2 regions of the Streptomyces sp. NPDC015125 genome follow, and region 1 is predicted to be linked to the other one. Evidence: riboswitches for the same ligand, from Rfam matches in the RefSeq annotation. Region 1 holds a riboswitch; the other holds the start of a gene.
What was found. Region 1 has a riboswitch for S-adenosylmethionine ahead of thrC (threonine synthase). Riboswitches for the same ligand answer to the same signal wherever they lie in the genome.

Region 1 (14,397 bases):
GACGGTCTTGGCGTAGTCCGCCAAGACCTCGGCCAGCCGCTGGGCGGTGTCGAGATTGCAGCGCCCCAGCTCGACCAGGGGCGCCATGACGCTGCTCGCGCACGACACCGGGTCGACGCAGAGGGAAGGAAGGGTGACCCCCACTGCCTGGAGTGCGGTGTGCAGTTCCGCCATGACGCCCTCGGCCTGCCGTACCCGATCACGCGCCGTCAACATTCGCCTCATCACCTTCCACGCTGGGTACCCCGTCGTGCACACAGCGTGGCGGCTACCGGCCCAGCCTGCAGAGAGACGCCGATCCAACAACCGATCGTGTGTAACAGGGAGTTGCCGAGGCGTCCTGACCCCAGCCTCTCGCCCCACCGTCGTCACCCCACGCCATGCTCGGGGCCGGGCTACGGCACCGCGGATAGCCACCCGTGACCCGCGGATCAAGCCGCACGCCCCGAGCCGTCCACCCCCGCTCCCCGCCGTGTACAGCACTGACGCGAAACGGCACCCCGCACGCCGACCACACTCCGCACACCCCCACGGCCCGCACACCGGCAACCAACAACCGACAACGGACCACACGCCCGGCAGCCGACCGTACGACCGTCAGCCGTACATCCATCCGCACGGATCACCGCCCTGGCGCACAACGCGGCCGTCCACACGCCGGGCCGCGGCCCGAACCTAGTCGTGTGGGGCAAGCGCCAGATCGCCGCCGGTCAGGTCGCAGCTGGCCGCCCATAGGCGCGCCGCGGTCGTGGTGTCGGCCAGATGGCTCCAGACGGGTTCGATCATGGGCTTACCGCGTAGCCCGAACACGCGAGGTCCCCACAGCTGCCCGCCGCGTACGTCCGGGTCGAGCGTGGCCCGAACGGCGGGCCACGCGCCGGCTTCCTTGCCTTGGACGAGAAGGCCGAGCGGTAGGCCGCGCAACCGCTCGCCCGTGGTCCGGTCATGAACCAGCGGGCGCGAGGGGGTGAGCGAGTCGAGCGCACCGCCGGGATGGACGACCACGCTCAGCGTCGTGCTGCCCGCAGCGCGCAGACGGCGGTCAAGTTCGAAGCCGAAGATCATCTGAGCCAGCTTCGACCGCCCGTAGGTGCGCTTGGGCTGGTAGTCGTGTGTGCTGTGCAGATCGTCGAGGTCCAGGCGTTCGGACTTGGCCGCGAAGCTGCCGGTGGTGACGATCCGGCTCTTGGGAGTGGCCATGAGCAGGGGGGCAAGCCATCTTGTCAGTGCGAAGTGCCCGAGGTGGTTGGTGGCGAACATCAGCTCGTGACCGTCCTTGGTTTCGCGGCGTGGTGGATGGTCGAGCGCCACGCCGGCGTTGTGGACGACCGCGTCGAGACGGTCCAGCCGGAGCGCGTCCACGGACGCCTTGAGCGAGGTGACATCGGCCAGGTCCAGACGCAGATGTCGCACCTTGGCACCGGGGACGCGGGAACCGATCGAAGCAATCGCAGCTTTGGCCTTCGCCTCATCGCGGCTGCCGAGAACGACCGTGGCCCCGGTGCCGGCGAGCTGCTCGGCGACGAAGTACCCGATGCCCGCGTTGCCGCCGGTGACCAGGAAGCTCTTGCCCTCAGCAGGAGGCAGCCGGTGAACGTCCCACGACGGGGTCTTGAGTGCGGAGGGCATGGCAGGCTCCTGACGTTCGCAGCGATCTGGAGGGGATGGGGTGGAGGGATGGGGGGATAGGCGGATGGGGGATAGGCGGATGGGGGGATAGGCGGATGGAGGGGGATGGAGGGGGATGGGATTGCACCTTCACAACTGGTCCCGCCCACGCCTCACGTTCCCAGCGGCCACCTACACCCCGCCGACAGAACCCTGTCCGTCACCGACAGCCGACCTACATTGCGTGGGACCGTCATCCGTCGCACGAACCCGCCGCGCACACCCTCAGGCGCGAACAGGACGCGTTTTCGCAGGAGGGCGAAGCCGGCGCGGCCCACCCCTCACGGCATCCGGCTCTGCCAGTTCAGCTCTCTGACCCGGGCCGCCAGTACGGCGGACGGCGGGGCGGCGGACAGCGCGTGCGGCGGGCAGTCCCACGGCACGCCGCCCCCGGGCGGACGGAGCTGCACGATCGGCCCCTCGTGGCCGACGCCCAGGCCCACGACCACACCGACGCGGCCGTCCCGCCCGTCCACCGCAAAGCTTCCGGGCACCGGCACCGGCACCGGCATCACGGCCGCCGCTCCTCCTCACCGTGTCCCGGTGCGGCGGTCCGGGCGTAGTCCGCCAGTACGCCGGCGAGCCGCCGGGCCGTGTCCAGATTGCAGCGCCCCAGCTCGACCAGCGGCGCCAGATGGCCGCTCGTGCACGACACCGGGTCGACACCGAGGGACGGCAGGGTGATCCCCGCCGCCCGGAGCGCGGTGTCCAGTTCTTCCGTGACGCCCTCGGCCTGCCGCATCCGCTCACGCGCCGTCAGCATTCGCCTCATCACCTTCCACACTGAGTGTTGCCATTGCGTACACAGCGTGGCCACTACGGGTCTAGCCTGCATAGAGGCGCAGACCCAACAACCGATCGTGTGTAACAGGGAGTTGCTGCGATGCCCGGACCCAAACCCCTCGACCCGTCCTCGTCCCCCCGCGCCATGCTCGGCGCAGAGTTACGCCACAAGCGCGAAGAGGCCGGTCTCACCCAGGAAGAACTCGGCAAGCCCCTCTTCGTCAGCGGGTCGTTCATCGGCCAGCTGGAGGCGGGGACACGGCGGATGCAGCTGGAATTCGCCGTGAAGATCGATGAGATCCTCGGGACGGACGGCTACTTCACCCGCAACTGCGAGGCCGCGACGAAGTCCAAGTACCCGGACCACTTCGCGGAGGCGGCGGAGGCGGAAGCCATCGCCACATCGATCAGACAGTACGCCCCGCAGCTGATCCCAGGACTGCTGCAGACCAAGGCCTACGCGTGGGCGGTTTGCCGCGCGTACCAGCCGACGGCGCCGGAGGACGTGATCGAGGAAACGGTCACGGCACGACTCGAACGCACGCGCCTCCTCGACCATCCAACGACCCCGTTGTTGTGGGTGGTGCTGGACGAGGCTGTGCTGCGCCGCACGACCGGCGGCCCGGCGGTGATGGCGGAGGCGCTGTGGCACGTGGTGGAGCTGATCCGGAAGCACCGGGTCATCGTGCAGGTGTTGCCGTTCTCGGCGGGTGCCCATGCGGCGTTGGAAGGCTCCCTGAAATTAATGGCGTTCACTGACGCGCCACCGCTCGCGTACCTTGACGGTCTAGGCACAGGGCGATTGCTGGACGATCCAGCAAGGGTGGCGCAGTACGAACTGGCCTACGATTTCGTGGGAGCCAGCGCATTGTCACCAGAAGCGTCACTGGCCCTGATCGAGTCAGCGGCGGAGGCACATGACCGTGAGTAGTGAGTACGACCTGAGCACCGCCACGTGGCACAAGTCCAGCTACAGCGGCGGCAGCGGCGGCGACTGCCTCGAAATCGCGACTTGGCACAAGTCCAGCTACAGCGGCGGCAGCGGCGGAAACTGCCTCGAAGTCGCCACCTGGCGGAAGTCCACCCACAGCGACGGCAGCGGCGGCGACTGCCTCGAAGTCTCCGACGACCACCCCGGCATCGTGCCCGTCCGGGACTCCAAAGACCCGGACGGTCCGGCGCTCGCGTTCCGGGCACCGGCCTGGGCGGCGTTCATCGAGGGCATCAAGTCCAGTTCCCTGTAGGGCGCCTGACGGCACTCGGGGTCCGGGGCTCAAGCCGCGGACCCCGAGCCCTCTTTCCAAGGAACGGGTGGTCGGAAGAACACCCACCCGCCCTCCCCCGAGCCGCCAACTCCCGCACGTACCAGCGCGGATGACATTCCGTGACCGGCTTGCGACACCACACCGCGCCGGTCTAGCGTGCCCAGCAACAAACAACCCCGGCAGGTGCTACCAACACCGACCGGGGTCTGACCACCAAGATCGAACTAGGACCGATCTCATGGCTGACGACAACTTTAACGCCGTCCCGTGCGCCCCCGCACTCCCCCACCACAACCACCCCTCCGCCCGCCCCGGCTACGGCAAGCGCGAAGCGCCCGCACAACGCCCCTCCCGCCCCGGCGACTTCGCACACCTCCCCCGCCGCGAGGCATCCATCGCCGCCTACCTCGACCGGCTGCCCGAGGGTGCCGACATCTCCGTGAAGACGCTGGCCAAGGTGTTGCCGGACTACGGGCAGTGCGCCCTGCGGACCGCGCTCCGCCGCCTCTCGGAGGCCGGTCATCTGCGGCGGGTCGCCGAGACACACACGAGTGACGGCGGCAGCCCGCTCTGGGTGACGCGTACGTACTTCTCGCGTACGGCACGGGACGACTCCTGGTGGATGGCCTTATGCGCCGGGAACGTCCCGATGACCGACGACGCCGACGCCGCCGGTGACGCCGGTGACGCCGGTGACACCCCGCCTCCCACCGCCGATCCGCCACACCCGCAGAGCCCACACGTCCACGTCCGCACCCGTCAACGGCAGTCCCCCGGCTACGCCGCCCTCGCCGCCCTCGGCCGCGCCGAACCCCGTATGACGCTGTCCGCTGACGACTGCGCGTCCCTCGAAGCATTCGCGGAGGAATGGCTGGCGCGCGGCGCGACCCGCGACCAGCTCCTGTCCGCCCTGACCTCCGGGCTGCCGCCGCACATCCACCACCCGGGCCGACTCGCCCGCTCCCGGCTGCTCACCAAGATGCCGCCCGAAGCCGCCGAGCCGGGTGCGGGCGACCCGGCCCGAGGGCCGTCATCCGGTCCCCTCCGGATCATGGAGTGCACCGTCTGCCGTGCCCCCGGGCGGCCCGCCGCGCTCCCCGGGGGTGTCTGCGGCCCCTGCCGGGGCGAGGCTCCACCGGACGACCGGCGGCGTCGTGCGGCGGAGGCGACGGCCGCCCGAGTCCGTGCCCGCGTGCAGCATTTGCGCGCGGTCGCACGGCCACCGGCACCCAGCCGCAGTGGGGCCGCCGCCGGCCGACCGTGATCCTGCCGCACCGTGGCGCGGCAGTCAGTGGCAGTCAGTAGGGTCGACGCCATGCTGATCCGATTACAGCGCCCCTGGCGCGCCAGGCTGATCGTGGCCCTCACGGCTCTCGTACTGACCGTAGGCGGGGTGGGACTGATCCTGTGGGGCGAGACACCGCCCCCATTCCCGCCGCTGCCCGCGACGCACGGCCATGTCCTGGTGGTCCACGCCGTCTTCGAAAGCACCCTCGACCGCGATGCCCCGCCCGCACCGGCCACCCTCTGCGGCGCCGTGCTGCTGTCCGTGGCGGGGGCCCTGTGCCTCGCGGGCTGCCTCATCGTCCGCCGTCGATAGGGGCACCACGAAGCGGGCACGGCCCACGGAACAGGCGCGGCCCTACGGCGCGCCATAGGGGCGACCGGGGCCGCTGGGGCCACGGCGTAAGCAGAGGCCGCGGCATGCGGGGCCGACGGCGCGCAACGGGGTCGGCGACTCGATCCGGTCTGCGGCACACACCCCGGACCGGCGGCGACATCCTGTCGCCCTATGCTCCTGGCTCATGATCGAGAACAGGCTTGACGCCCTGCTGGAAGCCGGATTCACCGACCGTCTGAGCGAGCACGACCGGATGCTGCTGGCACGTCGGGCTCTCCTCAAGTCCTGCTACGAGAAGCCCTCTCCGGTTCTCTCGGACAGCTGGTGGTACGCGGTGCCGGGCGAGCGCTATGAGGGCCTGTTCACGGCTTTGGACCTGCACGACCGCTTCCCTGTGACACTCAGCGAAGGGGCGGACGTAGCACAGTTGCCCTACCGGCCAGGAGCAGTACCGGTGTTCGTCACGCCGGAACTCGACGGCTGGCGACTGATCACCGGGAACCTGGAGGACGCGGTCGGCATCGACTGGGACGACTGGATGAGCGCGGTGGAACGGCTGAGCGCCCAGTGCGGCGAAGCCCAGATGTTCTTCGAGGACACAGCGGGTGGATCAAACATCTGGGTGGTCGCCGAGCAGGGACGCATCCGGCGCCGGTACGCGCGCGAGGACGTTCCCGAGTGGGTCGGTGAGCCACTGCCGTGGGAAGACCTGCTCGTCGACGATGTGCACTTCGATGCGGAGTGTGACGAGGCCGAGCCCAACGCGGGCACAGCGGACGCCACCACCGCTTGCCGCCAGCTGTCGGTGGACCCCACCCGTATCGGCGCCGACACGCAGATACGGGGCCACGGCTGGCTGGCGCTGAGCGCACCGGGAGTAGGCCACGAGGACCTGAGCGGCCTGGCTCGCAGCTGAGGCTGAGGCTGCCCGTCGCTCCCGGTCTCCCACCACATCCGGCGATGCTCGCGCCGGCCGCGGAGGAGCACACCGGACCCCTCATATGGCCCGACCGTGGGCACCTGAGCCAGGACCACGGCCCTCCGCCCTTGAACCGCACCGGCCGGAGGCACCCGTGGAAACGCCGCCGGGGCGGCACCCCCTGGGAGGAGGGTGCCGCCCCGACGTACGTCTGGACGTGCGGTCCGGGAGGACCGGTGTCTGATCCGCGAGGGATCAGAAGTCCATGTCACCGCCCGGCATGCCGCCCGGAGCGCCGCCGGCAGCGGCCTTCTCCGGCTTGTCGGCGATGACGGCCTCGGTGGTGAGGAACAGCGCCGCGATGGAGGCGGCGTTCTGCAGCGCGGAGCGCGTGACCTTCGCCGGGTCGATGATGCCCTCGGCGATCATGTCGACGTAGTCGCCGGTCGCGGCGTTGAGGCCGTGACCCACGGGCAGGTTGCGCACCTTCTCCACCACAACGCCGCCCTCAAGGCCGCCGTTGACGGAGATCTGCTTGAGCGGGGCCTCCAGCGCGAGCTTCACGGCGTTGGCGCCGGTGGCCTCGTCGCCGTCCAGGTCGAGCTTCTCGAAGACCGAGGAAGCCTGGAGCAGGGCCACGCCACCGCCGGCGACGATGCCCTCTTCGACGGCCGCCTTCGCGTTGCGAACGGCGTCCTCGATGCGGTGCTTGCGCTCCTTGAGCTCGACCTCGGTGGCGGCACCGGCCTTGATGACGGCCACGCCGCCGGCCAGCTTCGCCAGACGCTCCTGGAGCTTCTCGCGGTCGTAGTCCGAGTCGCTGTTCTCGATCTCGGCGCGGATCTGGTTGACCCGGCCCTGGACCTGCTCGCTGTCGCCGGCACCGTCGACGATGGTGGTCTCGTCCTTGGTGATGACGACCTTGCGGGCGCGGCCGAGCAGTTCGAGACCGGCGTTCTCCAGCTTGAGGCCGACCTCCTCGGAGATGACGGTGCCACCGGTGAGGATGGCGATGTCGCCGAGCATGGCCTTGCGGCGGTCACCGAAGCCCGGGGCCTTGACGGCGACGGACTTGAAGGTGCCACGGATCTTGTTGACGACCAGGGTCGACAGGGCCTCGCCCTCGACGTCCTCGGCGATGATCAGCAGCGGCTTGCCCGACTGCATGACCTTCTCCAGGAGCGGGAGCAGGTCCTTCACGTTGCTGATCTTCGAGTTGACGATCAGGATGTACGGGTCGTCGAGCGCGGCTTCCATGCGCTCCATGTCGGTCGCGAAGTACGCCGAGATGTAGCCCTTGTCGAAGCGCATACCCTCGGTGAGTTCCAGCTCCAGACCGAAGGTCTGGGACTCCTCGACGGTGATGACGCCTTCCTTGCCGACCTTGTCCATGGCCTCGGCGATCAGCTCGCCGATCTGGGTGTCAGCGGCGGAGATGGAGGCGGTCGAAGCGATCTGCTCCTTGGTCTCCACGTCCTTGGCCTGCTCCAGCAGGGCGGCGGAGACGGCCTCGACGGCACGCTCGATGCCGCGCTTGAGGGCCATCGGGTTGGCGCCGGCGGCGACGTTGCGCAGGCCCTCGCGGACCAGAGCCTGGGCCAGGACGGTCGCGGTCGTCGTGCCGTCACCGGCGACGTCGTCCGTCTTCTTCGCGACCTCCTTGACCAGCTCGGCGCCGATCTTCTCGTACGGGTCCTCGAGCTCGATCTCCTTGGCGATGGATACACCATCGTTGGTGATCGTGGGGGCGCCCCACTTCTTCTCGAGGACGACGTTGCGGCCCTTGGGGCCGAGGGTGACCTTGACGGCGTCGGCGAGCTGGTTCATCCCGCGCTCGAGACCGCGCCGTGCCTCCTCGTCGAACGCGATGATCTTGGCCATGTGAAGTGGTCCTCCCGGACTAATGGGGTCTCCCCTGCTCGAACGCAGTTGAGAGCTTGGGGAAGGATTTCTCCGGACCGCGCTGGCGCCCGCGACGGACGACCTGCAGACCTGTGTGGTTCCTTGCCCCACCGGCCCACGGGCCTCACCGACCCGGTCCTTCTTTGTCACTCTCACTGGGAGAGTGCTAACGCAATGATTAGCACTCGCACCCCTTGAGTGCAAGGCGGCTTCGAAGATGCCCCCTATCGGGGTGGCGCCGGAGTGACGGGTGGATGACAGGTGAGCGCAGGCCACCCGGGGCCGACCCGCCTGCCCGGCCGTCCACCGTCCGCCGTCCGCCGACAGCGGCATCGGGCATCGGGGATCGGGCATCGGGGATCGGGCAGCAGACAGCAGAAGGCCCGCACCCTTCACGGGTACGGGCCTTCACTACGCAGCAGTCGGTCGGCGCCTCAGCCGGCCACCCGGACCATGTCCGCCTGCGGCCCCTTCTGGCCCTGCGAGATCTCGAACTCGACTCGCTGACCCTCCTCAAGGGTGCGGTAACCGTCCATCTGGATCGCGCTGTAGTGGACGAAAACATCCGCACCACCGTCGACCGCGATGAAGCCGTACCCCTTCTCCGCGTTGAACCACTTGACGGTGCCCTGAGCCATGCCTAACTCCCCTATTACTGGCCCTTGCGCAGGACCGCACTCCGCGGACCCGGGTCAGACCTCACCCCGCGAAAGCCCTGTGGGGTGTGCGCCGGAACGCGTCGACCGCCGCTGAATGTATCTGCACAGATGCCCAGCGCAACAGGTCAATCGGACGAGAAATCTGGGGCCGGAGAATCGGCAATATGCGGTGAAATCCCGGTTCTCCCGGGCAAGTCGGGCCGGGCATAGCTCACCTAAGCGACAAATGTTGCCCACACTTTGGACACAACTGATCGCGATCTCATATGCGTTCGGCACACGCACGCGCTATAGCGGAGGGGTATCACCTCAATGGTATCTCCTTTCACAACATGGAATTGCCCCGTCCGCTTTCTGGCGGACGGGGCAATTCCGGTCAAGCAGGCCAAGAATTGGCGCAAATCAGCAGCCTCCGGCCACCGCGGGAATGATCGAAACGCCCGCACCGTCCGGGGTCGGCGTCTCCAGGCCCTGCTCGAAGCGCACATCGTCGTCGTTGACGTAGACGTTCACGAAGCGGCGCAGCTTGCCGGCGTCGTCCAGCACACGGGCCGCGATGCCCTGGTGGTTCTGCTCCAGGTCGGCGATCACCTCGGAGAGGGTCGCGCCCTGGGCGGCGACCTCGGCCTGGCCGCCGGTGTACGTGCGGAGGATGGTGGGGATGCGGACCTTCACGCTCATGGTTCTGCCTTCCGGGTATTGCGGAGTACGAGTTCGGGGACGGTGGCCCGGCCTCGTGGCGGACGGGCCGGCGGCCTCGTGGCGGATGGTGGCGCGGCCCCGTGCGCGGACGGGGCCGGCGGCCTCAGCGAGCCAGGCCGGCCGCGCGGAACGCGTCCAGGTCCGGACGGATCGTGGCCGTGGGCCCGGAGGTCGGGGCGACCGCGTCCAGCGTCTTGAGGCCGTCGCCGGTGTTCAGGACGACGGTCGTCAGGGACGGGTCCAGCACACCGTCCTCGATCAGCTTCTTGGTCACGCCGACGGTCACCCCGCCCGCGGTCTCCGCGAAGATGCCTTCCGTCCTGGCCAGCAGCTTGATCGCGTCCACGACCTGCTCGTCGTTGACGTCCTCGACGGCACCGCCCGTGCGGCGGGCGATGTCGAGCACGTACGGGCCGTCGGCCGGGTTGCCGATCGCCAGCGACTTGGCGATGGTCTTCGGCTTCTGCGGGCGCACCACGTCGTGCCCGGCCTTGAAGGCCGTGGACACCGGCGAGCAGCCCTCCGCCTGGGCGCCGAAGATCTTGTACGGCTTGTCCTCGACCAGGCCGAGGGCGATCAGCTCCTTGAGGCCCTTGTCGATCTTCGTGAGCTGCGAGCCGGACGCGATCGGGATGACGATCTGGTCCGGGAGCCGCCAGCCCAGCTGCTCGCAGATCTCGTACGCGAGGGTTTTGGAACCCTCGCCGTAGTAGGGGCGCAGATTGACGTTGACGAAGCCCCAGCCCTCGCCCAGCGGGTCGCCGATGAGCTCCGAGCAGAAGCGGTTGACGTCGTCGTAGTTGCCCTCGATGCCTACCAGGTCACCGCCGTAGACCGCGGCCATGACGACCTTGCCGGCCTCCAGGTCGTGCGGGATGAACACGCAGGACTGGAAGCCCGCGCGGCGCGCCGCGGCACCGACCGCACCGGCGAGGTTGCCGGTGGAGGAGCAGGACAGGGTGGTGAAGCCGAAGGCGCGGGCGGCCTCGACGGCGATCGCCACGACGCGGTCCTTGAAGGAGTGCGTCGGGTTGCCCGAGTCGTCCTTGACGTACAGCCCGCCGGTGACGCCCAGCTCGGCGGCGAGCCGGTCGGCCTTGACGAGCTTGGTGAAGCCGGGGTTGAGGTTGGGCTTGTCGGCCACGTCGGCGGGGACGGGCAGCAGCGGGGCGTAGCGCCAGATGTTGTCCGGACCGGCCTCGATCTGCTTCTTCAGGCCCTCGGGGTCGCCGCTCGGCAGGTCGTACGCGACTTCGAGCGGCCCGAAACATTCCTGGCACGCGAAGATCGGGCCGAGCGCGAAGCGCTGTCCGCACTCGCGGCAGGACAGGGCTGCGGCGGGGCCCAGAGCGACGGTGGGGGTGTTTTCGGTGACTTGCACAGCCATGGAGGCGAGGCCCTTTCTCCTCATCTTCCTCGCGACGAATCTCGCCACGAGACGGATTTGGCACCTTCCCTAGCCGGGAGCCTCGCGCGCGGGACGTCAGCGTCCTTGCGGCAAGACCGGCTGGAGGGTTGCCGGGGCTTCAACGGGCCGTATCCCTCTGCCCCTCTGGATGAGCGGTATGGCGCTGGGCCGAAACCCAGGCGTTTGTGGCGCGGACCCCGACATGCGACGGTCATCCGCGTTGTTCAAGACTGTAACCGAAGGCACTGACGGTTGAGATAGTCGTCCGAACCGCGAGATGGATCACAGAGGCCGCCCACCGGCGGCGACCGAGGAGTCGTAGACGTGCTGGAAGAGGTGGAGGGCTGGCTGAGCAGCCGCTCCTGGTCCGCCGCGGACCGCCCGCTGGGGCAGCTACTGGAGGCCAAGCGCCAGACGGGCCGTACGGTCAGCGTCGTCCTGCCCGCGCTCGACGAGGAGGCCACCGTCGGGGCGATCGTGTCGGTGATCCGCGCCGAGCTGATGACCGGCGCGGTCCCGCTCGTCGATGAGCTGGTGGTGCTGGACTCCGGCTCCACCGACCGCACCGCCGAGGTCGCCGCGGCGGCCGGCGCCCGGGTCGTCCCCCGCGACAGCGTCCTGCCGCGGCTGCCCGCCGTCCCCGGCAAGGGCGAGGTGCTGTGGCGCTCCCTGCTGGCCACCACCGGCGACATCGTCTGCTTCATCGACGCCGACCTGCGCGAATTCTCCGCTGCCTTCGTCTCCGGGATCATCGGCCCGCTCCTGACCGACCCGGACGTCCAGTTCGTGAAGGCGATGTACGACCGCCCCCTGGAGACCGGCACCGAGGGCGCCGGGGCCGGGCAGGGCGGCCGGGTGACCGAGCTGGTGGCCCGCCCCCTCCTCAATCTCCACTGGCCGCAGCTGGCCGGCTTCGTCCAGCCGCTCGGCGGCGAGTACGCGGCCCGCCGCTCCCTCCTGGAGCGCCTCCCCTTCCCCGTCGGCTACGGCGTCGAGCTCGGCCTGCTCGTCGACGCCCTGCACACCGTCGGCCTCGACGCCCTCGCCCAGGTGGACGTCGGCGTCCGCAAACACCGCCACCAGGACGGCCAGGCGCTCGGCCGGATGGCCGCCGCGATCTACCGCACCGCACAACTCCGCCTGACCCGCGGCCACTTGGTACGCCCCCGCCTCACCCAGTTCGACCGCGGCGACGACGGCTTCGTCCCCCGTACGACGGACGTGGACACCGAGGAGCGGCCCCCGATGGCCGAAATCCCGGAGTATGCGGAGCGGCGGGCGGCCTGAGCGCTCGCGCGGCGTGAGCGCTCAGGCGTCGAAGTCGTACTCCAGCACGTAGGCGGACGAGTCGAGGATCATCTCGTTGACCTCGACCGTGCGCCCGTCTTCCGTCCTGGCCATCCGGCTGATGAGAGTGACGGGCGTACCCGCCGGAAGGCGCAGCCGGTCGGTCTCCTCCGGTGTCGGCATGCGTGACCGCACCTCTTCCCTGAAACGGGCGGGAGCCGCACCCAGCTCGGCAAGCCGGGCGTATGTCCCACCGGCCCCGGTGTCCGGCTGCGTGATTGCCGAGCCCGCGACAAGGGCGGCGGGAAGATAGGAGGTGGAGAGGAGCACCGGCTTGCCGTCGAGCACGAACCGGCGGCGCCGCACGATCACAGCGCCTCCAGGCTCTGTCCCGAGCTGCGCCGCGACGGTTTCGGCTGCCGGTTCCTCGTCCACGGTGACCTCGTCCACCACCAGGTCACGGTCGGGCACATCGGCCGACCAGACCGAACGCCCCTCACCCCACTGCTCCCGAGCCAGACGCGGGACACCACGGCGCCGGATCGGCTGGAACGCCCGCACGAAGACCCCGGCACCCTTGCGGGCCTCGGCAAGCCCCTCCGAGGTGAGCACACCGAGCGCCTGTCGCGCCGTCATCCGTGCCACGCCGTGCCGGTCCATCAGCTCGTTCTCCCCGGGAAGCCGGTCTCCGGGCCGGAACTCCCCCTCCGCGATCGCCCGCTTCAGAGCGTCGGCGATCCGGCGGTACTTGGGCGACGAGCTCTCCTGTGCGGCCATGACGACGCATCCCTCCTGGCGATCTCTAGACATCCTAGAGATCTGTTCGAGCGCCACGACATCACCGCCCGCCCCCACCTCCCAGCATCTCTAGAGAAGCAGTTGACGCCATGCATCCACTTCGCTTCAATGAGTAGCGGTCCAACTTCTCTAGAGAACTGGAGTCGCCATGACGCCTCCTGCGCGTCCGCGCCTGCTTCCCTGGTCAAGCCCGGAGGGGAAGCCGTGCTACCTGCTCTCCGAGGGAGACGGCCCCGTCACCCGGCAGGCGAACGCCGTTGAACACGCCCAGCTCGCATCCGGCGAGATCCTCCTGAGGCACGCCCGTGCCCTCCTCCGCGACACCCCGACCACGGCGCCCGAACTGCGCTTCCTGGCCTGCTGCTTGACGGATGCGCTGGACGACTCGTTGCGCATCAACCGCAGCCGGGGCGATCGTCTCGGCTGCGCGCACCCGGAGCCCGCCGAGGGTGAACCGTCGTGGCCGGTCCACGCATTCCCACCGGGAGACGACTGAGGAGCCCACCCGGACCCGCGCCTCTTGGCCGCTTCCGTACGTTTGCGCGGATCTGTCGCGGGTTACTGTCGCGACATGGTCTCCGAGCGCAGTGCGGCCCCAGCGGGTGCCGAGGTTCTTGTCGCGTCGAATCGCGGGCCGGTCTCCTACGGCCTGACGGAGGACGGCACGCTCACCGCCAAGCGGGGCGGGGGCGGGCTGGTGTCCGGGCTGTCGGCCATCGGGCCCGAAACCGACGCGGTGTGGGTGTGCGCCGCCCTGGGCGACGGGGACCGGGAGGCCGTACGGCGGACGGGTGGTGCGCTGGAGCCCGGTGACACCGGCGGGCAGCGCGTCCGGATGCTGGATATCCCGGCCGAGGTGTATGCCGCCGCCTACAACGGCATCGCGAACTCCGTGCTGTGGTTCGTCCACCACATGCTGTACCAAACACCGCTGGAGCCGGTCTTCGATGCGGAGTTCCGGGCGCAGTGGGCGTCGTATGAGGCCTATAACCGCGCCTTCGCCCAGGCGCTCGCCGACGAGGCCGCCGAGGGCGCGGCGGTGCTGGTGCAGGACTACCACCTGTCCTTGGTTCCGGGGATGCTGCGGGCGCTGCGGCCCGACGTACGGATCGCGCATTTCTCGCACACGCCATGGGCACCGCCGGAGTACTTCCGGATGCTGCCGGACGACATCGCCGAGCAGGTGTTGCAGGGGATGCTGGGCGCCGACCGGCTGGGGTTCCTCACCCGTCGCTGGGCGGACGCGTTCGCCGACTGCTGCACCGAGGTCGTCGGCGGCACGGGCGACACCCGGATCGGTGTGCACGGGCTCGGGGCGGACGCCGGGTTCCTGCGGGAGCGGTCGCAGCAGGCGGACGTCAACGAGCGGCTGGCCGCCCTGCGGG
Region 2 (14,397 bases), on a different contig from region 1:
AGCAGGTCCCAGCGCCACTTCTCCTCCACCCAGGCGCGGCCGCGTGCGCCCATGGTGCGGCGCAGGTCCGGGTCCTGGAGCAGGGTGACGATGCGGTCCGCGGTGGGGGCCGGGGAACCGCCGGGGACGACCCAGCCCGTCTCGCCGTCCAGGACCGCGTCGGGGGCGCCGCCCGAATCGCCCGCCACCACGGGGAGTCCGGTGGCGGAGGCCTCCAGGTAGACGATGCCGAGGCCCTCGACGTCCAGCCCGCCGCGGCGGGTGCGGCAGGGCATCGCGAAGACGTCGCCGGCGCCGAAGTGGGCCGGCAGCTCCTCCCAGGGGACCGCGCCGGTGAAGCGCACCGCGTCCCCGACCCCCTTCTCCTGGGCCAGCGCGTGCAGCTCCTTCTCGTACGGGCCGCCGCCGACGATCAGCAGGACGGCATCGGGCACCGCGGAGACGATGGCCGGCATCGCCTCGATCAGGGTGTCCTGGCCCTTGCGCGGGACGAGCCGCGAGACACAGACCACCACCGGCCGGCCGGTGAGCCCGAGCGCGGCCCGCACGGCGTCGCCCCCCGAGCCGGGGTGGAAGGTCTTCTCGTCCACACCGGGCGGGAGTTGGACCATCCGCCGCGCGGCTTGCGGGGTGAGCGCACCGGCGATCCGCGAGCGGGTGTACTCGCCCAGGTAGGTGAGCGTGTCGGTGCCTTCCCCGATCCGGCGCAGCAACTGCCGGGCGGCCGGCAGCTGCGCCCAGCCCGCCTCGTGGCCGTGCGTGGTCGCCACGATGCGGCGGGCACCGGCCGAGCGGAGCGCCGGCGCCATCAGCCCGAGCGGCGCCGCCGCGCCGAACCACACCGAGGAGCAGCCGTGTTCGCGCAGCAGCCCGGTGGCCCGCCGGGTCACCCCCGGGGTCGGCAACAGCATCGTCGTACGGTCGCGTACCACCGGGAACGGCTGCTCGGCGTCGAAGGCGGCGGTGGCCGCGAGACCCTCCGCGCCGCGCTTCCAGGTCGAGGCGTAGACGACGACCTGGGAGGGGTCCAGCCGCAGCGCCATACTGTGCAGGAAGGCCTGGATGCCGCCGGGCCGGGGCGGGAAGTCGTTCGTGACGATCAAGGTCTTGTGCACGATGGTCTCTCGGCGGTCGGTCTCAGCAGTCGGTCTCGGCGGTTCCGGCCCGACAGTACCGGTCGGCGACCGGCCGGGGGCGGCCCGCCCCGCCACGCCCGTCCTCCTCTACGGTGGCGACCGGCCGCGACCGGCCGCTACCGGCATCATGCAGGCAGCGGGCACGAGCGGGCCTCGGTGCGCAGGGCACCGGCCCACGGGGCCGCAGGCGGCGCCGGAGGCGACGGCCGACGGAGCGATGAGGTGACGATGAGCAGCATCGGCGGAGCGCGCGGGGTGTGGCTCCCGGTCGCGGCCTGGGCCGTGACCCGGGCCGTGATCCTGCTGTGCGTACTGAGGGTGCTGGTGCTGCCCGGGCCGGATGTCACCACCGATGTCTCGGTGATCTATCAGAACTGGTCCGAGGTCCTGAAGACCGGCACCTTCCCGCTGGCCGATGTGACCTGGCAGTACCCGCCGGCCGCCGCGCTGGCGATCCTCTCCCCCGGTCTGCTGCCGTTCCTGGACTACGCCCCCGCGTTCTTCACCCTGATCCTGCTCACGGACGCGGCGGCGCTGGCGCTCTTCCTGCGGGCCGGCCGGCGGCCGGGCCATCGCCCGGCGGGGGCCTGGGTGTGGATCGCGGGCGTGGCGCTGCTGGGTCCGACCGCGTACGCCCGCTACGACCTGATGGTCGCCGCCGTGGCCGCCGCCGCGCTGTTCGCGGCCGCCCGCCGGCCCCGGGTGGCGGGCGCGCTGGTCGCCTTCGGTGCGCTGCTGAAGGTCTGGCCCGTCCTGCTGCTGACGGGGGCGGCGGTGCGCGGGCGCCGGGCACGTGCGCTGTGGTGGAGCGCGGCCGGCACCGCGGCTGCGCTGACCCTGTTCTTCGTGGCCGCCGCACCGGGCGCGCTGGCGTTCCTCACCTTCCAGCGCGACCGCGGGACGGAGGTCGAATCGCTCGGCGCGCTGGTCTTCCATATCGCCCGGCACTACGGGTGGGACGGCCAGGTACTGCTGCACTACGGCTCACTGGAGTTCCTCGGACCGGGCGTCCCGCTCGTCAGCACCCTGGCGCTCACCCTGAGCCTCGCCGCCGTGGGCTGGCTGTTCCTGTGGCGGCTGCACGCCCGGGAGCCGGGCCCCACGACGCCGAGCGACGCCGCCTTCACCGCCACTTTGCTGTTCACGACCACCAGCCGCGTCATCAGCCCGCAGTACATGCTCTGGCTGGTGGGGCTCGCCGCGGTGTGTGTGACGGTCCGGGCCGGCCGGCAGACGCTGCCGGCCGTGCTGGTCCTGCCGGCCACCGGGCTCACCCAGCTGGAGTTCCCCGTCTGGTTCGCACACATCGTGGCGAGCGACCTTCCGGCCGTCGTGCTGCTGGCCGTGCGCAACGGCCTGCTGGTCGCCGCGTCGCTGCTCGCCTGCCACCGGCTGTGGGTCTCCACGCGGGGCAGCGGGCCCGGGCGTACGGGGCCGCTCGGCGTGGTACGCGCACGCCGGCCGGTCGGCGAGACCACCGCCGCTCCCCCACGGCTCACCGGCTCCGCCCCGCAGACGCCGGCGGACGGGTCGCCGTCACCGGGACGCTGAGCCCCGGCCCTCACCGCCGCAGCTGTGCCTTCACATAAGCCCGCCACTGCCGGGTGAACTCCGCGAGGCCGAGGCCCAGTTGGGAGCGCAGGGCGCGGTCCGTCCGGTCGGCGTGAGCCGGCGGCCGGTGTCCGGGGCCGGCGGCCGGTGAGGCCGGACGGGAGCCCGCGGCGACCGCCGTGGCCGCCTCCATCGGCGCCCCTGCACTCCCCGACGAGACCCGTAGCGCGCTCTTGCCCGCCGCCCGGTAGAAGGCGATCAGTTTGCCCTCGCCCCACTTGGCGGCGATCATCCGGCACGCCAGCCAGCTGCCCTCGTAGGCCTTGGCCAGCCGGTCGGCGCCGGCCTTGAACCCGAAGTCCGCGTCGGTCGGCAGGTGGCCGGGGACCTTGCCCCGGGCGACCGCGCGGGTGAGTTCGGGGGCGGTGGCGGCGGGCTTGCGGTGGCTGCCCCGGTAGGCGACCCAGTCGGCGAAGCCCTCCGAGAGCCACAGCGGGGTCGCCGCCGTGGTGGCCGTGCGGGTGGCGACATGGGTGGTCTCGTGGGTGAGGACCACTGTGCGGCCCAGGTCGTTGAGCTCCTCGTAGGCTTCGGGGTTGATGATCACGCGGTCCGCGGGCGCGGGCGCGGAGACGCCCGCCTCCCCCGTGGTGACCGCCGCGATCCCCGCGTAGCCGGACGCATCGTCGCTGCCCATCAGCTGCGCCATCCGCTCGACCGAATCCGGCGCCTCCACCACGACCTTCTGCGACCACTTCCCCTTCCAGGCGGCCGACACCGCGGGCACCGCCCGGTCCACCCGGTGCGCCAGATCCTGCAGCCGCGCCAGATGCGCGGCGTCGCCCAGGACCAGGCCGTACCGGCCGCGGACCAGCCGCACCGGTCCCTGGTCCCACAGCTGACGGGTGCCGCTCTTGCCCGCCGCCGCGCCATCGGTGTCGGAGGAGATCAGCCAGCGGCCGTCCCGCCGGGTCAGGGTGAGGTACTGGACGGCGTGCACCGGCGAGGTGTCATAGCCCTTGAAGCGGTAGCGCAGCTGCACCTTCGCGGCCAGGTGCGCGTCGGATTCGCCGGCCGCGAGCGGGAAGGCGCCGGTCGCGTCGAGCTCGTAGTGCCAGTCGGCCAGCGGCACGCCTGCCAGGTGGGCGAACATCGTGCGCTGACGGTCCCGGTAGCCGGTGGCCCGCGGGTCGACGGTGGCCAGGAAGCCCGCCGCGTCCCGCCGCTGGACGGCCCGCGCACGGGTGTCGAGCATCCGCTGGACGTCCGGGTAGCGCGCCGGGGTGGAGTTCGTGGGCGCACAGCCGGTCAGCGGGACGAGCAGCGCGAGGAGCAGGGCGGCACAGCCCGCCGCCCCGGCCCGCGACAGCCGTCGCCCCGCCCACTGGTATGACATGCGGACGATCGTAGATCCGGCCCGGCCGGGGCAAAAACGCTGCGTTCCGCCTCAGGGCCTGGTGATGGACGAGATCGGCATCATCCCGACGGGGTCGTAGCGGACCCGTGCCCCGGGATAGGGCGCATGGACCACTTGGCCGTTGCCGACGTACATCCCGACGTGGCTGCCGTCCGAGCGGTAGATGACCAGGTCACCGGGCTGCGCCTGGCTGAGCGGCACCTGCCGGCCGGCGCCGCGCTGCGCCTGCGAGGTACGCGGGAGGGAGACGCCGGCCCGCCCGTAGGCCCATTGGGTGAGTCCGGAGCAGTCGAAGGACGCGGGGCCGTTGCCTCCCCATGCGTAGGGCCGGCCGACCGCGGCGCGCACCGCGGCGACGGCCGCGGCGGCCCGCCCGGAGGCCGGTACGGCCCCCCGCAGGTCCGGGACCGCCTCATGGCGCCCGTCGCTCCGGGCGGCCCGGGCGTAGGCCTCCCTGGCGTCCCTGGGGAGCGCGTTCAGCAGCCGCCGCGCAGTGGCCAGCTTGCGCTGGACGTCCTTCTTGTGGCGCGCGACGTCCTTGCGGCCGGCCTCCAGCTCCGCCAGCTTCCGTACGGTCTCCCTGCGCTGCTGCTCCAGGGAGCGCTGTGCGGCCCTCAGCCCGCGCAGCTCGCGCGCCTGGCCGGCGCCCAGCCGGTCGAGGGCGGAGGCCTTCTCCAGGTAGGTGTCGGGCCGTTCGGAGAGCATCAGCCGGACCGTGGGGTCCATCCCGCCGGCCCGGTACTGCGCGGCCGCCAGCGCGCCCAGCCTGCCGCGCATCCGGTTGACCCGCTCCTGAGCGCGGGCGGTGCGGTCCTGGAGGGCCGCCACCTGGCCGCGCAGCTTCTTGGTCCGTGCGTCCGCGCCGTTGAACTTCTCGGTGGCCCGCTCCGCCTGTTCGTAGAGGTGGTCGACCCGCGAGGCCGCCGCATCGCGGCCGGCGGCGCGGCCGGCCGGGTCGGCGAAGGCCTGCGGTGCCGACAGCGCGGCGGCCGCGGCCGTCAGGGCGGCCGACACCGCGGTGACCCCGGCGAGGGTGGTCCGGCCTTGCTGCGAGGTACGGCGGTGGGACGCCACGAGAGCCGAACTCCTTCCGATGGGGGTACCCCCTGCTTGAGCGCAGCCGAGAACTCGGGGGAAGCCCCTACCGCCCCGGGAGGACGGTCGGTGAACCGGAAGCTGCGAGGGCAGACAGTACGGCGCCGGTGCGATCCGGCCAAAGCCGTCTTTTCGCCCGCAAAAAGCCGCCCCGCCGGTGACTGTGCAGGTCACCGGCGGGGCGGTAAGTCAGCGGCCGAGGCCGCAATTCGCCCGTTCGGGCGGCAGGTTGAGAGGGTTGTGAGGCTTGTCAGACTCGCACGCCGAACGCGAACGGCATGTTGCCGATCGGCTCGTAGCGCACGGCGGCACCGGGCTTCGGCGCATGCAGCACCTGACCGTTGCCCGCATAGAGACCGATGTGGTGCAGGTCGCTGTAGAAGAGCACCAGATCGCCGGGCTTGAGAGCGCTCTGCGAGCCGATCCGGGTACCGGCGTTGGCCTGTGCCTGCGAGGTACGCGGGATCGACTGGCCGGCCTGCTGGTAGGCCCAGGAGGTCAGCCCCGAGCAGTCGAAGGAGGACGGGCCGGTGGCGCCCCAGACGTACGGCGAACCTATCTTGGACTGGGCGGCGGACAGGGCGGCCGCGCCGCGCTGCGAAGCCGGCACGTCATCGCCGAGGTTGACCCGCGAGTTGCTGCGGTTGGCGCGGTTCTCCTCGGCCTGCATGGCCGCCCGCTCCTTGGCCGTCATCTTGTTGAGCAGCTGCTGCGCCTCGGCCAGCTTGCCCTTGATCTCGTCCTTCTTGTCACCGAGCGCCTTACGGGTCTCGGAAAGGTCCTTGATCTTGGCCGAGGCCTCCGCGCGCTCCTGGGCGAGCCGGCGCTGCTTGTCCGCGACGGTCTTGAGCTGGTCGGCCTGCTTGCCGCTCAACTGGTCGAGGGTGGCGGCCTTTTCGAGGTAGGTGTCCGGGTCGCCGGAGAGGAACAGCTGGACCGAGGGGTCGATGCTGCCGCTGCGGTACTGGCCGGAGGCGACGGCGCCGAGGCCCTTGCGCATCTGGTTGAGGTCACCCTGGCCGCGGGCGACCTTGTCCTGGAGGTCGTCGACCTCCTTCTGGAGCTTGTCCTGCTGCTCCTTGACCCCGTCGTACTTCTCGGTGGCCTGCTCGGCCTCGTTGTACAGCTTGTCGACCTCGGACTTGACGTCCTTCTTCGACTGATGGGGGTCGGCCTGGGCGGCCTGGGACGAAAGGGCGACGGCCGCCGCGGCGGTGGCGGTGAGCACGGTCACGCGAGTACGGCTCGGCTGCTTGGGTCGACGGTGGGACGCCACGGGGGCGAGCTCCTTCTTCCTCCAGCCGCCTACCGGGAAGTGGGGGGGGTGAGACCCCGGCTCCGCGTGAACGCCGCGGACTCGGCGGTACCTCCACGGTTCATCCCGGTTGGATGATCAGATTCATGGAGGTTCGGGCCTGACCTTAGTAACCGAGCTGTGATCGCTTCAAATCCTCAGGCAAAAATTCTGCGCCACCAGCCCCATCCTTTACCAACATCACACAGCCTGTGAGCGTCAATTGACGCTCAGAGACGGTTCGTCGGCGATTTCGGGGTTTCCGGTGGGGCGGCCGCGGGCAGGGCGTCAGGTCCGGGCAAGTCTCTTGAGGAGCAGGGCCGATGCCACCGGCCGCGCCCCGGCCTTCGCCACCCCGTCGGCCACTTCCCGGTCCGTGGAGACCACGACGACCGGTCGGCCGGGCGGTTCGGCCCGAACCAGTTGACGAATCAGTTCATCGGCCGTTACGCCCGGTTTGCTGAACAGGACCCGGACTCCGCGCGGCGGTGCGAGCAGCACCGGCGCCGCCAGCTCCGCGCCGTCGAAGACACAGGTCATCTCCGCACCGGTCTGCGCCGCCAGCACCGCGAGGCCGCCCAGCAGGCGCAGCCGCTGCTTGTCGAGCGGCATGGTCGGATAGCCGGTTTTGGTGACGTTGTAGCCATCCACCACCAAATGCGCCTGCGGCAGCGCCAGAAGCTGGTCGAGCAGCGCCGGGTCCATCTCCGACAGCGCCCGCGTCGCGATGTCCTTGGGCGTCATCCGTCCCGGCGCGACCGCCTCGACGGTGTCCGCCGGATGGACGCTGGCCGGCGGCAGCGCCAGTTCGCGGCGCAGCCCCTGCGCCGCGTCCAGGACCGTGTCGAGCAGCAGCCGCAGCCGCATGTCCTCGACGCTGCGGCCCTCGCGGGCGGAGCGCCGGCTGGTCTCCAACGCCGTCTCCGCCTCGGCGATCCGGGCCTTGAGCCGGCGCACCTCACTGTCCGCGGCGGTCTTCTCCGTGGCCGCCCGGTCCCGAACGTCCGTCATGGCGGCCTCGGCCTTGCGCACCGCGGCCTCACCCCGCTTGACGTCGCTCAGCGCGCTGCGCAGCTTGCGCCGCAGCGACTCGTTCTCCTTGCGGACGGCGTCCAGGTCCACCCGGATCCGGTCGGCTTCCGTGCGGGCCTCGCCGCGCGCCTGCGCCAGCTCCTCGCGCAGCCTGGTCAGTTCGCGTTCGGCCTCCTCGCCGGCCCGCTCGGCGCGCGCCCGCTGCGCCTCCTCACCGGCCGCCGCGACGAGCTTGACCCAGCCTTCGGGGCGCAGCACATAGGCGGCCGCCGCGACATCGAGCGGATCCGCGGCCGCGGGCGGGGTGCCGTGCTCCAGCGCCGCGGCGAGCTCCGACTGCGCCTCGCGCAGCTTGCCCGCGATCCGCTGCCGGAAGACCGCGTCGCTCTCCAGCGCCGCGGCCATCGCATTTCCGGCGAATTTGGCCCGACGAGTCGGGGTGAACCGGGCGTACTGCCGCAGCGGGGGCGGGAGTTCGGCGAGGGTCAGCGCGCCGAACGACTCCGCGGTGAGCGCCACGACCCGGCGCCGCACGCCCTCGGGCAGCGGACGGTCGAGCACATCGTCGGCCGCACTCTCCGGTGCGTCGTCACGCTGGGCCCCCGGCTCCCCCTCTGGACGGTCCACCACGGCTGCATCGCTCCGATCTCAGGCGTTCGCGCCCGGACGGTCGACCAGCTCGATCTGGTCGACCGCGTTGCACCAGCGGCAGCGCACGGACTCGATGCTCTCACTGAGGACCTCGCGCTCCTCCACCGTCGGCGCCCCGGCCAGGTCAAGGTGGACGTACTCCACGACCTTGGACCGGCGGGTCACGTCGAACCGCGTGAGGTTGCCGCACAGCGTGCAGCGCCACCGGGTCCCGTCCGTCGGCAGGGGAACAGCCATCGTGTCGTCCTCTTTCGTGCTCATCGGTGTCGTGCTGCTGCGCGGTTCACGCGGTGCGCCGTCGGATCGCGGAAGTACGCAAAGTACTGCCTGTAACCCTACGGCCTGATGGGGTGGCGGTGCGGGCCCGCCCAGGTGCCGGGACGCGGCGAGGCACTCTGTCCCGATTGCCCGCATTGGGTCATGATCACCTCATGACGGCGCCGGCCCCCTCACCCCGCTCTCCCCGCTCGTCCGGTCTCCTCCCCCGCCCTCCGCACCCCACGCGGTCGCTGGCCGCGGTGTGCTCGCGGATGACGAATGTGCTGATCGGCCTGTGCTGCGCGGTCTTCGTGCTCGGCCCCGCCTCGGGCCTGAACCGGATATACGGCACCGGCGAGGCCCTGCTCAAGGCCCAGACCGCGTATTTCGAGCGGTGGGGCGTGATCCCACTGGAGCTGTGGAGCGGTTCGCTACGGGCGCTGATCACCCCGCTCACCGCCTTGTTCGTGCACGGCAGCTGGCTGCACCTGCTCGGCAATGCGCTGTTCCTCTACGTCTTCGGCGCCATGACCGAAGCACGTATGGGCAGGCTGCCGTTCACCGCCTTCTACCTCATCATCGGCTACCTGGCGCTGCTCGGCTACGCGGCCGCCCACGCCACCTCGGGGCAGACCCTGGTGGGCGCCTCCGGCTCGATCTCCGGCATCCTCGGCGCCTTCCTCTTCCTGTTCCCCACGGCCCGGGTCACCAGCGTCTTCCCGTTCCTCTTCTTCCTGCCGCTGCGCTTTCCCGCCTGGATCGTGCTGCTGTTCTGGTTCGTCCTGCAGTGGCAGGCCGCGCAGGACGACCCCCGCGGTCCCGGCGTCGCCTACCTCGCCCATGTCATCGGCTTCGCACTCGGCTTCCTGTACGCCTGGGCCCGCTACCGGAGGGATAGTGTGGGGGCCACCAGGGGAGATGACCGGGCGACCAAGGGAGAGAGCCAGCCGTGATCACGTCGATCGTGCTCATCAAGACCAACGTGGACCAGATCCCGGAGATCGCCGAGAAGATCGCCGCGCTGGAAGGGGTCAGCGAGGTCTACTCGGTCACCGGGGCCCACGACCTGATCGCCATGGTGCGGGTCGCCGCCCACGACGACCTCGCGGACGTCATCCCCGGCCGCATCAGCAAGGTCCCCGGCGTCGCCTCCACGGAGACGCATATTGCGTTCCGCACGTATTCGCAGCATGACCTTGAGGCTGCGTTTGCGATTGGGCTCGACGCGTAGCGTTTTCTTTTCTTCCCACGTTTTCGGCTTCCCACCGTGGGGGGTCTCGCCGTTTTGCGCCCGCTTCGCGGTGCGCCGGCCGTTGCGCCTGCGGCGGGCGGGTCCGCTGCGCGGGGCCCGTCCGCTGCGCTTTACCTCGGCCCATTTTTGGCTTTCCCTCCGTGGAGGCTGCTCGCCGCTGCGCCTGGCGGCGGGCCGGGTCCGCTGCGCGGGGCCGTTCCGCTGCGCTTTGCCTCGGCCCGTTTTTGGCCTGCTCGCCGTTGCTCCCCCACTGCCTAAGGGGCGTGGGAGGTACCCCCAGCGGCGGGCGGGGTCCGCTGCGCGGGGCGGTGGGTGCGGTGACGGGCCTCCGGGGCAGGGGTGTGGGACTGCTTCGCTTTACGTCCCACACCCCTGCCCCTCCGACCCGTCCCCTCCCGTGGGTGAGTAAGTGAACGTGGGTGGGGGCGGGCGTCGATCACAGCCCACTCCCTCCCCCCATGCCATGGCTCTTTCCCTGTGCCATGGCGATTCCCTGTGCCCACGGCCATTTCCCCACGTCCACGACGCGCATCGGACCAGCCACACTCACCCCCACCGGCCTCCTTCCCACCCCCCCAACGGGAGGGGACGGGCCGGAGCGGGTGGGTGTCCGGACGTAAAGCGAAGCAGTCCGGACACCCACCCGCGCAGGCCCGTCACCGCACCCCAACAGCCCCGCGCAGCGGACCCGCCCCGCGCAGCGGCAACACCCGCCGCCAGGCGCAGGCGCGAAAGCCGAAAACGAGCCGAGGCCAAGCGCAGCGAACCCCGCCCGCCGCCAGGCGAAACGGCGGGAAAGCCAAAAACGTGGGCCAGAGGCAAAGCGCAGCGGACCGGCGAGCAACCCCCACGGCGCCGCAGACAAAAAACGTGGGATTCAAACCGCGCTTCGCGCGGGCACGCAACGGCCGTCCTCCGTGTGGTAGTTCCAACGGGCGCCGTTCGTGACCAGTTCCCTGACCGCGCGGAGGAAGCGGTCGACATGCTCATCAGGCGTTCCCACGCCAAGGCTGACGCGGATGGCGTTCAGGGAGCGCTCGCCGGGGGCCGCCTCCGGGGCGCCGCACTCTCCCGGGTCCTGCGGTTCGCTGCCCAGGAGGGTGCGGACGAGGGGGTGTGCGCAGAACAGGCCGTCGCGGACGCCGATGCCGTACTCCGCCGAGAGCGCCGCGGCGAAGTGCGAGCTGTTCCAGCCCTCGACGACGAAGGAGAAGACGCCCACCCGCGCCGCGTCCTCGCCGAAGAGCGAGAGCACGTTCACCTCGGGCACCTCGGCCAGGCCCTCCCGGACCCGGGTGATCAGCGCCTGCTCGCGGGCGGCCAGGTCCTCGAAACCGGCCTCGGTCAGGGCCTGGCAGGCCGAGGCGATGGCGTAGGCGCCGATGACGTTGGGCGAACCGGCCTCGTGACGGGCGGCGGTGGTGTGCCACTCGACGTCCACCCCGCCGTCCGTGCGCCGGGAGACCTTGCGGCTGGCGCCGCCGCCGGCCAGATACGGGGCGGCGTCCTGCAGCCAGTCCGCGCGGCCGGCCAGCACACCGGCGCCGAACGGGGCGTAGAGCTTGTGGCCGGAGAAGGCGACCCAGTCGACGTCCAGCTCCGTGATGTTCACCGGGTGGTGCGGGACGAGCTGCGCCGCGTCCAGCACGATCCGCGCGCCGTGCGCATGCGCGGCGGCCGCCAGCTCGCGCACCGGCCACAGCTCACCGGTCACGTTCGACGCACCGGTCACACAGACCAGCGCCGGGCCGTACGGGTCGCGCTCGGCCAGCGCCTTCTCCAGGGTGTCCACCGCCTGCTGCGGGGTGCGCGGCGCGTTGAGGTAGGTGACGGTGACGTCCGCGCGCTGCTCCCACGGCAGCAGCGAGGCGTGGTGCTCGGTCTCGAAGACGAACACCCGGGTGTCCTGCGGGAGGACGGAGGCGAGCAGGTTCAGGGAGTCCGTGGTCGAGCGGGTGAAGACCACCTGATCCTCGTCTCCGCACCCCAGGAACTCCGCGATGGTCCGGCGGCTGTTCTCGAAGAGGTCGGTGGAGAGCTGCGAGAGGTACCCGGCGCCGCGGTGCACGCTGCCGTAGTACGGGGCGTAGGCCGCCACGTCGTCCCAGACCCGCTGCAGCGCGGGGGCGCTGGCGGCGTAGTCCAGCGCGGCGTAGTCGACTTCGCCGCCGGTCACCAGCGGGACGCGGACGTCCCGGCCGAGGACGGGCAGCGGGGCACAGACGGAGCGGTCGGCGGCAACGGCGGAAACGGACATGGCGAACTCCCGTAAGAAGTAAGTGAATTCGCTGCGGGGCAGAGCGCGTCAGGTGCGCGCAGGGCGCACGGCGCGGCGCCGCAGCGGAAAGAAAAAGGGGATGCGGGAAAGGGGCCGTCGAGCCCTATCGCATTCGCTGATTCACGGAAGTTCTCCCTCGGGGACCAGGATCCCTGGCGAGGGATCCGCGCTTGCCGCAGACCTCGCTGCCTACGGCCTGGTCATCACCCGGGGCACCCCGCCACGGAAGGAGGGTTGCCGGACAGCGGGCCGGGGCCTGCATCGCTGTCACTCGTGACCTGCGCAGAATCATGCCATACGGGCAACATCACGCAAGCCCCGGTCCGGATGGCGGAACGGGGCTTGCGTCACACTCTGCGTCACCGGGCGCTCAGGTGTTGCTGGCGGTCACCCAGCGCTCCAGCGCCTGCCGGGCCGCCCCGGAGTCGATCGCGGCGGCGGCCCTGTCGATCCCGGCCCGGATCTGCTGCGCCAGTGGGGCGTCGGAGGGCTCCAGCGCGACCAGCGCCGCCGCGGAGTTCAGCAGTACCGCATCGCGCACCGGACCGGTCTCCCCGTCCAGCACCCGACGGGCCACCTCCGCGTTGTACGACGCGTCGGCGCCGCGCAGCGCCTCCACCGGCACCAGGTCGATGCCCACGTCGCGCGGGTCGAAGGCCTCCTCGCGCACCGTGCCGTCCCGGACGATCCAGACCCGGGAGGTCGCGGTGGTGGTCAGCTCGTCCAGGCCGTCGTCGCCCCGGAAGACCAGCGCCGAGGAGCCGCGCTCGGCGAGCACCCCGGCCAGGATCGGCGCCATCCGGGCGTCCGCGACTCCGGTCGCCTGGGCGCGGACCTTCGCGGGGTTGGTCAGCGGGCCCAGCACGTTGAACGTCGTACGGATGCCGAGCTGGCCCCGGGCGTTGGCGACGTGCCGCAGCGCGGGGTGGAACTTCACCGCGAAGCAGAAGGTGATGCCCGCTTCCCGGGCGACCTCGGTGACCCGCTGCGGGGTGAGGTCGAGATTGACGCCGAGCTTCTCCAGCACGTCGGAGGCGCCGCTGGCCGAGGACGCCGCGCGGTTGCCGTGCTTGACGACCCTGGCTCCGGTGCCGGCCACCACGATCGAGGACATCGTGGAGATGTTGACGGTCTTGGCGCCGTCGCCGCCGGTGCCGACGATGTCCACGCTCGGTCCCGGCACCTCGATCAGCCGGGCGTGCTCGTACATGGTCCGGACCAGCCCGGAGATCTCGGCGACGGTCTCGCCCTTGGCCCGCAGCGCCACCGCGAAGCCGGCGATCTGGGCGTCGCCCGCCTCTCCCCGCATGATCTTGTCCATCGCCCAGGCGGTGTCCTCCGCGGCGAGGTCACGGCCGTCGAGCAGGGCGTTGAGGATGCCCGGCCAGGTGTGGGCCGCCACGCTGTCGCCGCCGAGGGGGGTCGCAACGTTCATGGTCCACACTCCTGATTTGTCTCCTGCTTGTGCGTTCACCCTATCGAGCCGCCGGGCACGCCGGAGGGCCCCGTCCGGTGCTGAGACGGGGCCCTCTGGGTGGCGTACTCCTACGGTGCGCTACGAGGCGCCGAGGTGATCAGTGGTGGCCGTGGCCGCTCGTGATCTCCTTGTACTCCTCGACCGTGGGCTTGGCGATGACGTTGTCCTCGCCGTAGTAGCTCTTGGAGAGCTTGGCGCGCAGCTTCTGCGAGCGCGAGAGCTTGCGCTCCACGCCGTTCTCGTCGACCTCCGGGCCCAGTTCGAGCGGCGCGGGCTGCTCGTGCTGGGTGAGCACGTGCAGCTGCTCCTGGTCGAGCGGCTCGTGGACCTCGATGAACTCACCGTGCGGCAGGCGCTTGATGATGCCGGACTCGCGTCCGTGCAGCACCTTGTCCTTGTCACGGCGCTGCAGACCCAGGCAGATCCGCTTGGTGGCGATGAAGCCCAGCACCGGCCCGACGAAGAACGCGATCCGGACGAACCAGGTGATCGAGTTGATCGAGAGGTGGAAGTGGGTGGCCCACAGGTCGTTGCCGCCACCGATCAGCATCACGAAGTACGCGATCAGCCAGGCGACGCCGAAGCCGGTACGGGTCGGGACGTTGCGCGGGCGGTCCAGGATGTGGTGCTCGCGCTTGTCGCCCTTGACCCAGGACTCGACGAACGGGTAAACGGCGATCGCGACCAGGACCAGCGGGAAGATCAGGATCGGGATCAGCACACCGAAGTTGACGGTGTGGCCCCAGAAGTTCCACTCCCAGCCCGGCATGACACGCACCAGACCCTCGGCGAAGCCCATGTACCAGTCGGGCTGGGCGCCGGTGGAGACCTGGTCGGGCCGGTAGGGGCCGATCGCCCACACCGGGTTGATGCTGGCGACCGCGGCGATCGCGGCGATCACACCGAAGACCAGGAAGAAGAAGCCTCCGGCCTTGGCCATGTAGACCGGCAGCAGC

Region 2: another riboswitch for S-adenosylmethionine. It lies ahead of ACF088_RS33060 (aminotransferase class V-fold PLP-dependent enzyme); the one in region 1 lies ahead of thrC (threonine synthase).

Annotation. Positions count from the first base shown of each region.
Region 1 is NZ_JBIBVF010000009.1:154,095-168,491, reverse strand. Features, by position in the region: gene ACF088_RS21225 (hypothetical protein) at 1-216, opposite strand, end outside; gene ACF088_RS21220 (SDR family NAD(P)-dependent oxidoreductase) at 676-1,629, opposite strand; gene ACF088_RS21215 (hypothetical protein) at 1,950-2,180, opposite strand; gene ACF088_RS21210 (hypothetical protein) at 2,180-2,431, opposite strand; gene ACF088_RS21205 (helix-turn-helix domain-containing protein) at 2,552-3,382, shown strand; gene ACF088_RS21200 (DUF397 domain-containing protein) at 3,369-3,695, shown strand; gene ACF088_RS21195 (hypothetical protein) at 3,955-4,980, shown strand; gene ACF088_RS21190 (hypothetical protein) at 5,032-5,316, shown strand; gene ACF088_RS21185 (hypothetical protein) at 5,522-6,253, shown strand; gene groL (chaperonin GroEL) at 6,512-8,137, opposite strand; gene ACF088_RS21175 (cold-shock protein) at 8,593-8,796, opposite strand; gene ACF088_RS21170 (MoaD/ThiS family protein) at 9,220-9,498, opposite strand; gene thrC (threonine synthase) at 9,623-10,906, opposite strand; SAM riboswitch class I at 10,924-11,082, opposite strand; gene ACF088_RS21160 (glucosyl-3-phosphoglycerate synthase) at 11,252-12,214, shown strand; gene ACF088_RS21155 (GntR family transcriptional regulator) at 12,236-12,991, opposite strand; gene ACF088_RS21150 (hypothetical protein) at 13,161-13,508, shown strand; gene ACF088_RS21145 (trehalose-6-phosphate synthase) at 13,584-14,397, shown strand, end outside.
Region 2 is NZ_JBIBVF010000022.1:131,283-145,679, reverse strand. Features, by position in the region: gene ACF088_RS33105 (glycosyltransferase family 4 protein) at 1-1,115, opposite strand, end outside; gene ACF088_RS33100 (glycosyltransferase 87 family protein) at 1,365-2,687, shown strand; gene ACF088_RS33095 (hypothetical protein) at 2,698-4,083, opposite strand; gene ACF088_RS33090 (NlpC/P60 family protein) at 4,135-5,178, opposite strand; gene ACF088_RS33085 (NlpC/P60 family protein) at 5,450-6,475, opposite strand; gene ACF088_RS33080 (NYN domain-containing protein) at 6,782-8,155, opposite strand; gene ACF088_RS33075 (hypothetical protein) at 8,174-8,413, opposite strand; gene ACF088_RS33070 (rhomboid family intramembrane serine protease) at 8,707-9,387, shown strand; gene ACF088_RS33065 (Lrp/AsnC family transcriptional regulator) at 9,384-9,665, shown strand; gene ACF088_RS33060 (aminotransferase class V-fold PLP-dependent enzyme) at 10,564-11,943, opposite strand; SAM riboswitch class IV at 12,126-12,243, opposite strand; gene trpD (anthranilate phosphoribosyltransferase) at 12,335-13,399, opposite strand; gene ACF088_RS33050 (cytochrome bc complex cytochrome b subunit) at 13,539-14,397, opposite strand, start outside.